4 regions of the Pseudoalteromonas sp. BZK2 genome follow, and region 1 is predicted to be linked to each of the others. Evidence: predicted binding sites of a transcription regulator. Region 1 holds the regulator's gene; each other region holds the start of a gene.
The links. The regulator sigma-54, encoded in region 1, starts transcription at its own class of promoters, with help from an activator protein. The targets are predictions, from matches to a motif close to GTTGGCACGNNNNTNGNNT.
Positions count from the first base shown of each region.

Region 2: BIZ38_RS11560 (EF-hand domain-containing protein) is a predicted target of sigma-54. The motif match lies at 1,403-1,421, and genes of this name have one in related genera.
Region 3: BIZ38_RS15605 (BON domain-containing protein) is a predicted target of sigma-54. The motif match lies at 1,830-1,848, and genes of this name have one in related genera.
Region 4: BIZ38_RS17310 (YggN family protein) is a predicted target of sigma-54. The motif match lies at 1,837-1,855, and genes of this name have one in related genera.

Region 1 covers NZ_JACSOG010000041.1:17,050-20,174, forward strand. The annotation lists gene ptsN (PTS IIA-like nitrogen regulatory protein PtsN) at 1-224, opposite strand, end outside; gene hpf (ribosome hibernation promoting factor) at 228-515, opposite strand; gene BIZ38_RS18825 (RNA polymerase factor sigma-54) at 542-2,038, opposite strand; gene lptB (LPS export ABC transporter ATP-binding protein) at 2,145-2,870, opposite strand; gene lptA (lipopolysaccharide transport periplasmic protein LptA) at 2,867-3,125, opposite strand, start outside.
Region 2 covers NZ_JACSOG010000016.1:13,888-17,012, forward strand. The annotation lists gene rluB (23S rRNA pseudouridine(2605) synthase RluB) at 1-124, opposite strand, end outside; gene scpB (SMC-Scp complex subunit ScpB) at 121-711, opposite strand; gene BIZ38_RS11560 (EF-hand domain-containing protein) at 842-1,363, opposite strand; gene BIZ38_RS11565 (exonuclease III) at 1,570-2,001, opposite strand; gene xthA (exodeoxyribonuclease III) at 2,245-3,054, shown strand; gene BIZ38_RS11575 (energy-coupling factor ABC transporter permease) at 3,051-3,125, shown strand, end outside.
Region 3 covers NZ_JACSOG010000027.1:15,147-18,271, reverse strand. The annotation lists gene BIZ38_RS15625 (methyl-accepting chemotaxis protein) at 1-563, shown strand, start outside; gene BIZ38_RS15620 (hypothetical protein) at 548-757, opposite strand; gene BIZ38_RS15615 (hypothetical protein) at 808-990, opposite strand; gene BIZ38_RS15610 (YqaE/Pmp3 family membrane protein) at 1,012-1,170, opposite strand; gene BIZ38_RS15605 (BON domain-containing protein) at 1,228-1,794, opposite strand; gene BIZ38_RS15600 (LiaF domain-containing protein) at 2,125-2,784, shown strand.
Region 4 covers NZ_JACSOG010000033.1:26,615-29,739, forward strand. The annotation lists gene BIZ38_RS17290 (AzlC family ABC transporter permease) at 1-372, shown strand, start outside; gene BIZ38_RS17295 (AzlD domain-containing protein) at 369-668, shown strand; gene BIZ38_RS17300 (glutathione peroxidase) at 776-1,258, shown strand; gene BIZ38_RS17305 (PA3496 family putative envelope integrity protein) at 1,311-1,499, opposite strand; gene BIZ38_RS17310 (YggN family protein) at 1,891-2,691, shown strand; gene BIZ38_RS17315 (PLP-dependent aminotransferase family protein) at 2,758-3,125, opposite strand, start outside.

The DNA.
Region 1 (3,125 bases):
TCATCAGCACCACTCATTCGACCGTGGGGAATAGCTATTCCTCGGCCGATACCTGTACTACCTAACTTTTCCCTGTTCAGAAAAGCATCTAGGATATCTTGTTGAGATAAATGAGGAAACTGCTGGTGAGCTAACTCGCTAATATACTCAAGAATTCTTTTTTTGCTATTAAAAAGGACCGCAGCTTTGCTGCAGTCCTGATTAGTAAGTGAACTAAGTTTCATAATTTAATGTCGAGCTAATTTCTCTTTATGCTTAATGACTTGGCGATCAAGTTTATCGATCAATGAGTCAATTGCTGCGTACATATCTTGATGTTCTGTAGAAGCGAACAACTCGCCTCCGTTTACATGTAAAGTTGCTTCTGCTTTTTGGCTTAATTTTTCTACATCTAAAATGACATGAACATTATTAATATGATCAAAATGCCTTTCTAGTTTTGCGAACTTAGTGTTTACATAGTCTCTTAATGAATCAGTGACTTCTACGTGACGACCAGTTAAATTTAGTTGCATAAGCATTTTCCTTCTATGTAAAACGTCTAAATCAGACTTTTACGCTGATTAGACGGAGGTATTGCTAGAGACTCACGATATTTTGCAATTGTACGTCTAGCTACTTTAATTCCTTGCTCAGCCAATATATCTGCAATTTTGCTATCACTCAATGGTTTAACCGAGTTTTCTGCAGCAACTAACTTCTTGATTAAAGCGCGAATTGCTGTAGAAGAACACTCACCACCATTTTCGGTGCTGACATGGCTTGAGAAGAAATATTTCAACTCAAAAATTCCCCTTGGGGTATGCATATATTTTTGTGTTGTAACCCGAGAAATCGTCGATTCATGCATTTCGACCATTTCAGCGACATCGTTTAGCACCATTGGCTTCATTGCTTCTGGGCCATGTTCAAAGAAAGCTTGCTGTTGTTGCACGATACAGTTGGTCACTTTTAGTAAAGTATCGTTACGGCTTTCTAAGCTCTTAATAAACCACTTTGCTTCTTGTAAGTGAGAACGAATAAATTGGCTGTCGCTACTTGATTTAACAGAGCGAGACATCGCTGCATATTGGCTATTCACTCTAATTTTTGGCATACAATCTGGGTTTAACTCGACTACCCAGCGGCCTTTCACTTTTTTCACTGATACATCGGGTATGACGTACTCAGATTCTTCGCGTACTATGCTATCCGCAGGCTTAGGATTTAAGCTGTGAATGAGCGTCATCACTTCTTTAAGCTCGTTTTCTTTAAGCTTAGTCTTTTTCATTAAAGTGCGATAGTCGCGACTTGCTAATAATTCGATATGCTCAGATAAAACCATTTTAGTTTCAGCTAAATATGGCGTATTGGCATCGAATTGACGAAGTTGTATACACAGGCACTCTTGTAAACTTCGCGCGCCGATACCAACTGGATCGAATAACTGTATTCTTTTTAAGACAGCTTCAACTTCATCAAGTTCGATTTCTTCTTCATCATTATTTTGATTAAAGCTTTCGACAATATCTTCGCAGCTAACCGTTAAAATACCTGAGTCATCGATAGCTTCAACGATGGCAACGGCAATCGCTTCATCGGTAGGACTAAATGGTGTGAGCTGTAGTTGCCACATTAAATATTCTTGCAGTGTTTCTGTTGAAGCACCTTGGTAAATAGACTCGTCTTCAGGCATTGGCCCAGACGATGTTGATGGGGCGGCACTCATGTACTCATCCCACGTAACATCCATAGCTAAGTCATCGCTAACCGTATCCTTACTCAGAGCATCACTGCTTTCTTGCTCGAATTCGCTAGGTGCTTCGTCGGCAGACGCGCTGACTTGTACATCGTCAGACTCCGCTTTTTGCTCATTCTTACCGATGCTTTCTTCGTTGTAATCCGCTTCTTCCACTTCAAGCAGAGGATTACTATCAAGCGCTTCTTGAATTTCTTGCTGGAGATCCAATGTACTGAGCTGCAACAAGCGAATGGCTTGTTGCAGTTGTGGAGTCATTGTAAGTTGCTGGCCCATGCGCAGCTGTAATGATTGCCTCATGTATCCCTAACAATCCTTTTTAAGTTATCGGTAACGGTGAAGACACTGTTATCGATTTATTGTCATTGTATAAGTCTAGCAGATGCTCTAGTCGGTGGCGTAATGGTTACAGCCTGAATTGCTCGCCTAGATAAACATCACGTACAGTTTGGTCAGCTAATACGTGCTCAGGTGTCCCTGATGCAATTAGCTCCCCATGAGAAACAATGTAGGCTTTTTCACAAACATCAAGGGTTTCTCGAACATTATGGTCAGTAATAAGTACACCAATACCACGATTTTTTAGGTGCTCAATAATTTTCTTTATATCTAACACCGAAATAGGATCAACACCAGCAAAAGGCTCATCTAAAAGGATAAATTTAGGATTAGCGGCTAATGCACGTGCAATTTCAACGCGGCGTCGTTCACCACCTGACAGTGCCATACCTTGGCTATCGCGAATATGTTGAATGCTAAATTCATCTAATAAGTTGTTAAGCGTCTCTTCGCGCGTTGTTTTGTTAAGATCTTTGCGGGTCTCTAATATGGCCATCAAGTTTTGGTAAACTGTTAATTTTCGAAAAATAGACGACTCTTGTGGTAGATAACCAATACCTAAGCGCGCACGGCTGTGCATTGGCAAAAGCGTGATATCGTTATCATCGATGCTTATTTTTCCTTTGTCGCTTGGTACGAGGCCTACAATCATATAGAAGGTCGTTGTTTTACCTGCACCATTTGGCCCTAACAAGCCAACAATACTGCCCGCTTCAACTTCAAGACCGACATTTTTAACCACTTGGCGGCCTTTGTAGCTTTTAGCTAAAAGCTCTGCTTTTAATGTGCTCATGGTTGGCCTTTATCGTCTTTTTTATTTTCTACAGGCACTAAAATAGTGTGTACACGATCTGTTGAGTTTTCGTCTTTTTCTGCGCTGATCAGCTGTTGAGCCATATCATAGGTAATGCTTTTTGCCGTTACTTTTTGACCCGCTTGAGTGACTTCAGCTTCGCCATTGAGTGTTAAGAAGCGTTTCGCAACATCATAACGAACTTCTTCGGCGCTGGCGCTCATCACGGTACCATCAGCTTGCTTTTCTTCGAAG
Region 2 (3,125 bases), on a different contig from region 1:
AACGTGCCACTTTACCATTTACGCTCACACGGTTGGCATCGATGTATTTTTCCATTTCACGACGTGAACCCACTCCAGCACGGGCTAATACTTTTTGTAACTTTTCAGTTTCTACATTACTCATTCAGATAGTTCTCTCACAGAAGGATCGCTCAATAACTGGTTGATTTTACTCTCCTGAAGTTCAGGTAACGGCGGTAATTCATCTAAACCAGCTAATGAAAAATAATCTAAGAAAGCGGATGTTGTGGCATACAACGCTGGGCGTCCAGGCACCTCTTTATGGCCAACAACCCTAACCCACTCTCTTTCTAATAAGGTTTTAATTATTCCTGAGCCAACAGCAACCCCCCGTACTTGTTCAATTTCACCACGGGTAATAGGTTGTCTATAGGCAATCAAGGATAACGTTTCTAGTAGTGCTCGTGAGTATTTAGGTGCGCGCTCTTGCCATAAGTTTGCCAGCCAAGGCGCTAAACTAGCGCAGGCTTGAAACCTGTAACCGCTGCCTACTGCAACAAGCTTAATGCCTCGGGTTTGATAATGCGTTTGAATTTGTTCAATTGCATTATTAATGCGCGGCATAGATACGCTTAAATCAGCTAATACTGTCTCTTTTAAATGACGTTTAGACACAGGTTTTCCAGCAACAAAAATCGCGGCTTCTATGATTTCGACTAACTGTTCATCACTGATACGTTTTGTGGCCATTGCTACTAAAGGTCATTTTAAATCACTAACGCTCTATTATGACAGAAGTCGGCCAAGGTTGGAAAAATTATTGTAAAAAAGCCAGTGTAAAACACTGGCTTTGGGGGATATTTACGAATGAATTTTGAAATTAGCTATTTTTAACCATTTCAAGGGCATCATCTTCGGCAACGTCGCTGCCATATTTGCTAATGTAATTAACAAACTCAGTGCGGCTTATACGCTTATCTTTGTTGCTATCCATATAGCCAAAGTGATTTGCGATATCGTCGTCATCGGCTTCTTCAATTGAAACATAACCATTTTTGTCGTTATCTAACGATTTAAAATCATTTTCGATTGGGTCAAATTTAGCGATTTCAGCTTTAAATGCTGATTCAGATACCTCACTATCAGCTGCCACCTTGCCTGTATTTAATTGCATGTATGCATTAAATTCAGTACGGCTGATTTGCTCGTCCATATTGGTATCGATGTTTGAAAAATGCTCCCAAATTGCATCATCGTCAGCTTCTACCTTAGAGATATAGCCGTCATTGTCATTATCTAGACTGCCAAAATCGCTGTCGATTTTTGCTAAAGAGTTACTTGCAGAACATGCTGAAAGACTTAGTGCTGCTAAAATTGTAGATGCTAAAGTTAACTTTTTCATAAGACATTTCCTTGTAGTCGATTAGATTCAATTAGACTATTTCAAGTTGAATGCCAAAATGCCTTATTGACTAAAATCAAGCACTTACAATCTAGTTAAGTTACTGTTAAGCCTATGATTTAGCAAGCTTTTCATAGGTTGCTGTAATTTTTTCATAAAAAAAGCGCTCCGAAGAGCGCTTTTTACAAATAACAAAAATGCCGTTATTAGATAGCTGCGTTTTGGTAACGCTTAACGAAGTCTGTTACTGCTTCGCCATTACATTTTAACGTGTTTAAGTTGCCAATTTTTTCACGCACAGGTGTTAAACCTTTTTTAAGTGCAGTGATGCAAAGTTGAGTTTCTTTTTGCTCATTTTTAGCAAACACTTCAACCGCTGCTTTTACTACTTCTTGTGATTGTGCTTTTTTTGCAATTTCACGAATGTCAGTACCGTTACATAAAATGCTTTTTGAAAAACGTGACATTGAAATGCCATGCTTTGCTGCTTCTTTACGTGCAGCGGTAAACCCTTCGTTTGCACTTAAGCTACATAACTTCGATTCAATACTGTTATCAGCTGAAAAGTAGTGCGGGTTGCTTGCTAATGAGCCAAATGAGATACATGCAAGAGAAAGCATCACTAATTGTTTTTTCATGGTTTACCTTTAAATAGTACATAATATGAACGGGTGGTTTGCGCGCATTATATAAACAAAAATAAGCAGATCAACTGAATTATTTATTTAATTTAATAATTAATAGTGAGTTAACAATGTTTTTAAATTAAGCAGCAATTGATCAACATTTACCCAATTTGATTTTCGTAATTAGCTCATGAATAAGCCCTAGTTTGATGATAGAATTGCGCTAAACACTGAAACAAAAATAATAGGTGCACCATGAAGGTAATCTCATTTAACATTAACGGCCTGCGCGCTCGTTTACACCAATTGCAAGCCGTAATTGATAAACATCAACCAGATATTATTGGCTTACAAGAAATCAAAGTACATGATGAGGCCTTCCCTCTCGAAGATGTGCAAAAAATGGGTTATCACGTTTATTTTCACGGTCAAAAAGCACATTACGGCGTGGCAATGTTATGTAAACAAGAGCCAAAATCAGTTGTTAAAGGCTTTGCAACCGATACCGACGAATCACAGCGTCGTATGATCAGTGTTACCGTGACACAAGAAAATGGTCGTGACCTAACGGTGATGAATGGCTACTTCCCGCAAGGGGATAATATTGCCCACGAAACCAAATTCCCTTATAAGCGTCAGTTCTATAAAGATTTAATGACTCACTTAGAAGATAACCACACGGCTGATCAAGATGTTATTGTGATGGGCGACATTAATATTTCACCGACCGATCTCGACATTGGTATTGGTGAACCAAACCGTAAGCGCTGGTTAAAAACAGGTAAGTGTTCTTTCCAACCTGAAGAGCGTGAATGGTTAAGCACTTTATTAAACTGGGGCTTTAAAGATACCTTCCGTGAACTTTACCCAGAAAAAACTGAGCAATACTCGTGGTTTGATTACCGCTCAAAAGGTTTTGATGACAACCGTGGTCTACGTATTGATGTGATCTTAGCAACTCCAGCTCTTGCTGAGCGTTGTGTTGAGTCTGGTATCGATTACGAATTGCGAGGTATCGAAAAACCATCTGATCATGCGCCAATTTGGTCAACATTTAACGCATGATAGACACATTGCAATGGCAGCTCCCTTTGTGGAGCTGTGTGGCTATAATACTCTGGCTCAGCTTTGATAAG
Region 3 (3,125 bases), on a different contig from region 1:
GTGAAGCGTCTAAAGTCGTTGCGGGTCTTGAGCAAGAAAGTGGCAATATCGGCGCGGTGGTTGATGTTATCAACTCAATCGCTGAGCAAACCAACTTACTGGCACTTAACGCGGCGATAGAAGCAGCCCGTGCTGGCGAGCAAGGCCGAGGTTTCGCAGTTGTTGCTGATGAAGTTCGTTCACTAGCAAGCAGAACGCAAGAATCTACTGATGATATTCGCAACATGATCAGCCGTTTACAGCAAATTGCCCAACAAGCATCAACCATGATGCAGCAAGGTCAAGAGCGTGCTGAAGGCTCAGTTGAGCAAACACAAATTGTATTGCAAGCATTGCAAGATATCGCGCAATCTGTGACAAATGTGCAAGATCAAAGTCATCAAATTGCGACTTCGACAGAGCAGCAAACTGTGGTTGCAGAAGATATTAACAATAGCTTGGCAGCGATTAATCACTTAGTGAATAGCACTGCAGATCATGCCCATGAATTGGCGGATGAAGCACGTGATTTGAATGAGTTAGCAGAGTCTCTAAATAAGACAGTAAATCAATTTAAGTTATAAAGATAAATTGCTGAAGTAGTTAAAAACCCGATGTCACCTGAAGATGACATCGGGTTTTTATCGTCAGCCTTCCCTGTTAATCGTGGCGCAACCGCTTTCGCGTGTTCCATAAATTCGTGCCACTGTTGCTTGTTCCATAAAGCAACTCCATTATTGGTCAATCCTTGTTTTGATTGCGTTTGTACTTGTTCCATATAGTCTCCTCCTTACGCTAGCTTCATCCGTTTGGGCTCCAAGCCTAAGCTTAATCCTTGCTGTCATCTCCATTCACCTTATCCATAAAGCGTTGCCATTGTGCGCTACTCCATAACGCCTTGTTACTTCCTTGTTGTCCTTTGTGCTTAGTTACATTATCCATACTGTAAACTCCTTGCGGTTTATCGTCCGTTACTCCTACAGCCCTTCCTTGCTGTGCTCCATTACCCATCCTTGTAGGTTAATGCGGTGATTATCGCTTAGCGATGATATACACAGCATGAATCAAACCTGGAATATACCCTAATAGAGTTAAAAGAATATTAATCCAGAACTGCGCACCTAAACCTACCTGTAAAAATACGCCGAGAGGTGGAATTAAAACCGATAAAATAATACGTATTAAATCCATGACTCACTCCTTGAAAAAGATAAGCCCAGCCAAAGCTGGGCTATATAGGGCTTGCTATTATTCAGCAACAATCGTTAATTCATCGATTACTTTGCGAACATCTTCAGCGTTTTCAGCAATGCTTACCGCTAATTGCTTTTCTGCATCAGACTCAACAGTACCTTTTAGTGTTACTACACCGTTGTCGGTATCAACATCGATATCTGTACCACCTACTTCTGAGTTAAATAAATAACGTGTGGTGATTACAGTACTGATTTTTGCATCGGTTAAGTCGCTTTCTGCAGAATCAGCTTTGTCTGATTTCATGTGCTTAGCTTTCATGTTTTTAACAACCGTTAGTTTGTTATAAACAGAGCTAACACCGTCTAGGCTAAGAACTAACTCTTCAGCAAGCTCTTTATCTAATTCGCTATCAACTTTACCTGTAAGTACAACCTTGCCATTCGTTACATCAGTGTTGATGTCAAAGTTGTTAAGGTTTGTGTTCATAAGAAGCACAGTTTCCGCCTTACCATCAATCCAAGCATCTTTACTTTCATTTTCCCAGCTGCTTGCCTGAGCTGACATGCTAGTTGCACCAATTACTAAAGCCGCAATCATAGATTTGTTAAAAGTGTTCATAATCTTTCTCCTTTTGATTAAAGACAGTTTAAGTAATGCGACTATGATGCCAACTATTTACCCCTTAAATTTCAGCAAGTTAAATACCTATTCAGCGGTGATTTATATTCATTTCGGTAAAGATTTACAAGCTGCTCGGTAAGATGTTCACAATGTTGCAAAAATAACCATTTAGTTGCTGATTTTATTAATCTGTGGTTAATTTAACGAAATTGCTTATTCGTCTAAAAAGACAACCTCATGATTTATATAGAAATAAAATCTGGCCTAAGCTTTGCTTTGTAATTAATAACTAAAGAATCACCTTTAAAATCACAACAGGGAACTACCATGGCCGTTAAACTTGAAGACCGCCCAATCGATCAAGTAAGAGAAGAAGTCATTGATCAACTCATTTATAACTACAGTCATGCTGTTATTTCAGCCGAAGCATTTGAACGCCGCCTAGATCAGGCAATGGAAGCCACCAGCAACGAAGTACTGGTTGAGCTTGTTGCTGATTTAGATCTGAAAGCGGATATTGACTACAAATCGCAAAAGCATGCGCAATTTAAACCTCACTACAGCCACAGCAGCGACAACGAAAGCCTGCAGCTACGCAGTATTCTGGGCTCAAATGAGCGCAGCGGCCAATGGGTAGTACCAAAAGAAATTCACATCACAAACTGCCTAGGCTCAATCGAACTCGACTTTAGCGAAGCGATTTTCCAACATCAGCATGTCACCATTTACGTGAACTGTATTTTAGGTAACGATGAAATCTACGTGCCAGAACATGTAAATGTGGTATCTAAATTATTTAGCGTGATTGGTAGTGTAGAGAATAAATCAGTTGCCTTAAACAAAGGCCAAGGCCCAACCATCACTATTGAAGGTAATGTATGGCTAGGCTCAGTCGAGATTTCAGTTAAACGTACCATGAAAGAAAAGTTCATCAGCTTTGCCAACAGCCTAAAAGCCGGTTGGAAAGAGATGAATAAGATGCAGTAAAGTTGTGAGGTGCTAGGTGCTAGGTGCTAGGTGCTAGGTGCTAGTTATCGTAGCCGCAGTTTTACATCGTGCAATATAATAAGATAACGCGCGAAATAAATTTCACGCCTACATCAAAGACATTTAATCGCACAAAGAGGTTAAGAGACGCTGCGCTTTAGAGGAAGTAAAAAATGATCTTGTGGTTTACTCATTCTCTTCTCATTCACTTCTCTTTGTGCAAAACATATTGAACCACAGAGGGCACAGAGGCGCTTCGCGCTACACAGAGAAAACCAAAGTATCACAAAGAGATCATGAGACGCTGCGCTTTAGAGGAAGTAAAAAATGATCTTGTGGTT
Region 4 (3,125 bases), on a different contig from region 1:
GAATTATTTGCTTTTTCGCACCATCGCAAAGCGTACCGAACGAAAGTACGCCTTATTTATGCACTCAGTGCCGGTTTTAGTTTTTATATTGCATGGAATATCTGGACCTTGCTAGGTATTGTCGCAGGAAGCCTCCTTCCCGATTTAACACACCTAGGTCTTGATTTTGCCATCGCTGCCACGTTTATTGCTTTAGTTATTCCGGGTGTAAAGAACTTTGCAACACTGGCTACTGTGATCACCGCAGGCGTTGTTGCAACGCTATTAAAAAGTCAGGGCTTTCAACTTTGGCTTGTCACCGCGGCTCTTATCGCTATGACAGTGGGTTATCTAATTAGTCGCTGGCAAGCAAAAGAGGAGCATACACAATGATGATCACCATTTTATTAATGGCGTGTATCACCTTCTTCACACGTTACTTATTTTTACACCGCGCATTACCATTTAAAGTTGGCCCGAAAATGCAGCAATTTTTAAGTTTTAGCGCCCCTGCCGTACTCACCGCAATTTGGGTGCCCATTGTGTTTATTAATGACGAAGGGATAAATCTAGATTGGCAAAATCCTTACCTAAGTGCTGCTGTTGTGTCTGTTATCGTGGCCTATAAAACACATAACATATACTACACAACACTGGCAGGAATGGGATTATTTATAATTTTAAGTTAGCTGCGATGCTTATCCCCAAGTAAGAAAAGCCGCTGATTAAAATTTACCCTTTTAGAAAAATGCCAAGCAAGTTAGAATCAATGCAACAATAATAAAAAGTTATCACTATGAGCGAATTTCACCAACTCTCAGCTACCAGCCTACAAGGCCAATCCGTTGACTTTTCTGATTTTGAAAACAAGGTCGTACTTGTTGTAAACACTGCAAGTAAATGTGGCTTCACTCCACAATATGAAGGCTTACAAGCACTGCATGAAAAGTATCATGAGCAAGGCTTAGTAATAATTGGTTTTCCTTGTAACCAATTTGGTAAACAAGAGCCTGGGGACGCGAAGGAAATTAAAGAAGGCTGCCTCATTAACTACGGCGTTAGCTTTTTAATGATGAGCAAAGTCGATGTGAATGGCGAACATGCTCACCCTGTTTTTAGATACCTAAAATCAGAGTTACCGGGGTTTATCACCCGCAAAATAAAATGGAACTTCACCAAATTTTTAATTGGTAAAGATGGCAAAGCAATTAAGCGATATGCGCCACTCACAAAGCCTGAACAGCTCGAATCAGACATCGCAGCTGCACTGGGCAAATAACAAAGTCTAAAAGCAATAAAGAGGCAAATTGCCTCTTTATCTAAATTTATGCTTAGTCGTTCAAGTACTCGTCAAAGTCGTCATCGCCTAAGTTTCTGCGCAAGCGTTTTTGTTCAAGATAGTCTTCCAACTTCTTCTTAACGCGTTGCTTTTTCTTGTCGTGTTGATTACGCCCGACCATTTCGTACTCGTCTTCAACAAAATCGTCATCTAGCGCGTCATAACTAAATGTCTTACCCACAACCCACTCCATAAAGTGTTTGAGACCAATTCTTGAGATTAAAATTTGCTCGATGAATTGGCAAAGATTAAAAAGCTCAGTAGTAATTTAGTATCTAAAAAACCACCAAAATAAAGCCATACACCCATGCTAAATAGGTCATATGTCAATATTGTGAATAAATAGCGCTAAATTTGATTTCTGAAAAGTGAGAGTTTTTTATCGTTTCGATAAGAGTCATTTATGCATGTGTATTTTTTAGTTAATTTGACTAAAAAATGGTTAAAAAATTATTCCCCGCTATTTTTGAAAAAGCCTTAAAACACTACAAACTTTTGAATTAATTGAATTTATAAATTTTGGCATTCAATTTGATTATGTATTTGTGTCATTTCAAACAGGAAAGAAAAAAATGAAAAAGTTATTGTTAGTAAGTTCTTTATTTATCGCTACCGGCGCAATGGCTCATAACGATAATGATACAAATATTTCATTCAGCGGTGAGCAGTGTGATGTTGAATTTATAAATGATGTACGCATTACACCAAGCGAGTTAGAAGTATACACAGCCGATAATCGCACTATGAAAATCATCGATCAACACACTTTATATATCGATGGTCAAAGCGTGTCGCTTGATGCTTCACAACAGCAAGCAATTGTAGATTACTCAGACAGCTTACGCAGCCAACTTCCTGAAGTCGCCAATATCGCACTTGATGGCGTAAAAATAGCAGGCGTAGCAATTGAAGAAGTATCAAATGCTTTCAATATTGATGGCCTAAACGACATTTCAGAATTAATGGACGATATCAGTGTAGAAGTGCAAAACGCCTTCTATCAGCAAGGTGCGTTTACCATGGGTCAGCAAAATTTCGAAAAATTTGGCCAAAACTTTGAAGACCAATTCGATGAGCAAATTGAATCGGCTGTAGAGTCAGCCATGATGCAATCGATGGGCAGTATTTTAATTGCGCTAGGTTCTGAGCTTTTAGGTTCAGGTGGCGACATGGATGAGTTTGAGCAACGTATGGAAAACATGGGCGCACAAATAGAAGCACGCGTAGAAACACAGGCAGCTCAACTTGAAGAACGTGCAGATGCATTATGCGGCAGCTTTGCTGATATCGCTCATAAAGAGCAAGAGTTAGTGGTGCTAGTACCAGAGCTAAAAGAGTATCAACTATTTACTTTCAAACAGAATGCAGAGTAATTGACTAATTAACATCCCTGAACCAAAACACTTGGTCCTTTCGCGCAGAGCTTGCTCTGCGCTTTTTTATTTTTTGGCCAGCACAGTCAGCTGCGATAACGTTTTAATCGCCTGCTCTAAACTCTCAGACCAAGGCAAGCCATAACTTAAACGAAAACAGCTACGGTACTTTTTACCCGCTGAGAATATCAACCCCGGAGTAATACTGATCCCCGCCTCTAGTGCCAGATGAAATAACTTTACCGCATCATATTGGCTACCAAGGTCAACCCAGATAACACAGCCCCCTTGCGGGTTACTTATACGCGCACAACTTGGCATATATTGCTGCAGGCACCAAATCATACGTTCTTTATTGGTACTTAAGCGCTGTCTAAGCAAACGAATGTTACGGTCGTACTCACCGCTAGCTATAAACTCATACAAGGTCCACT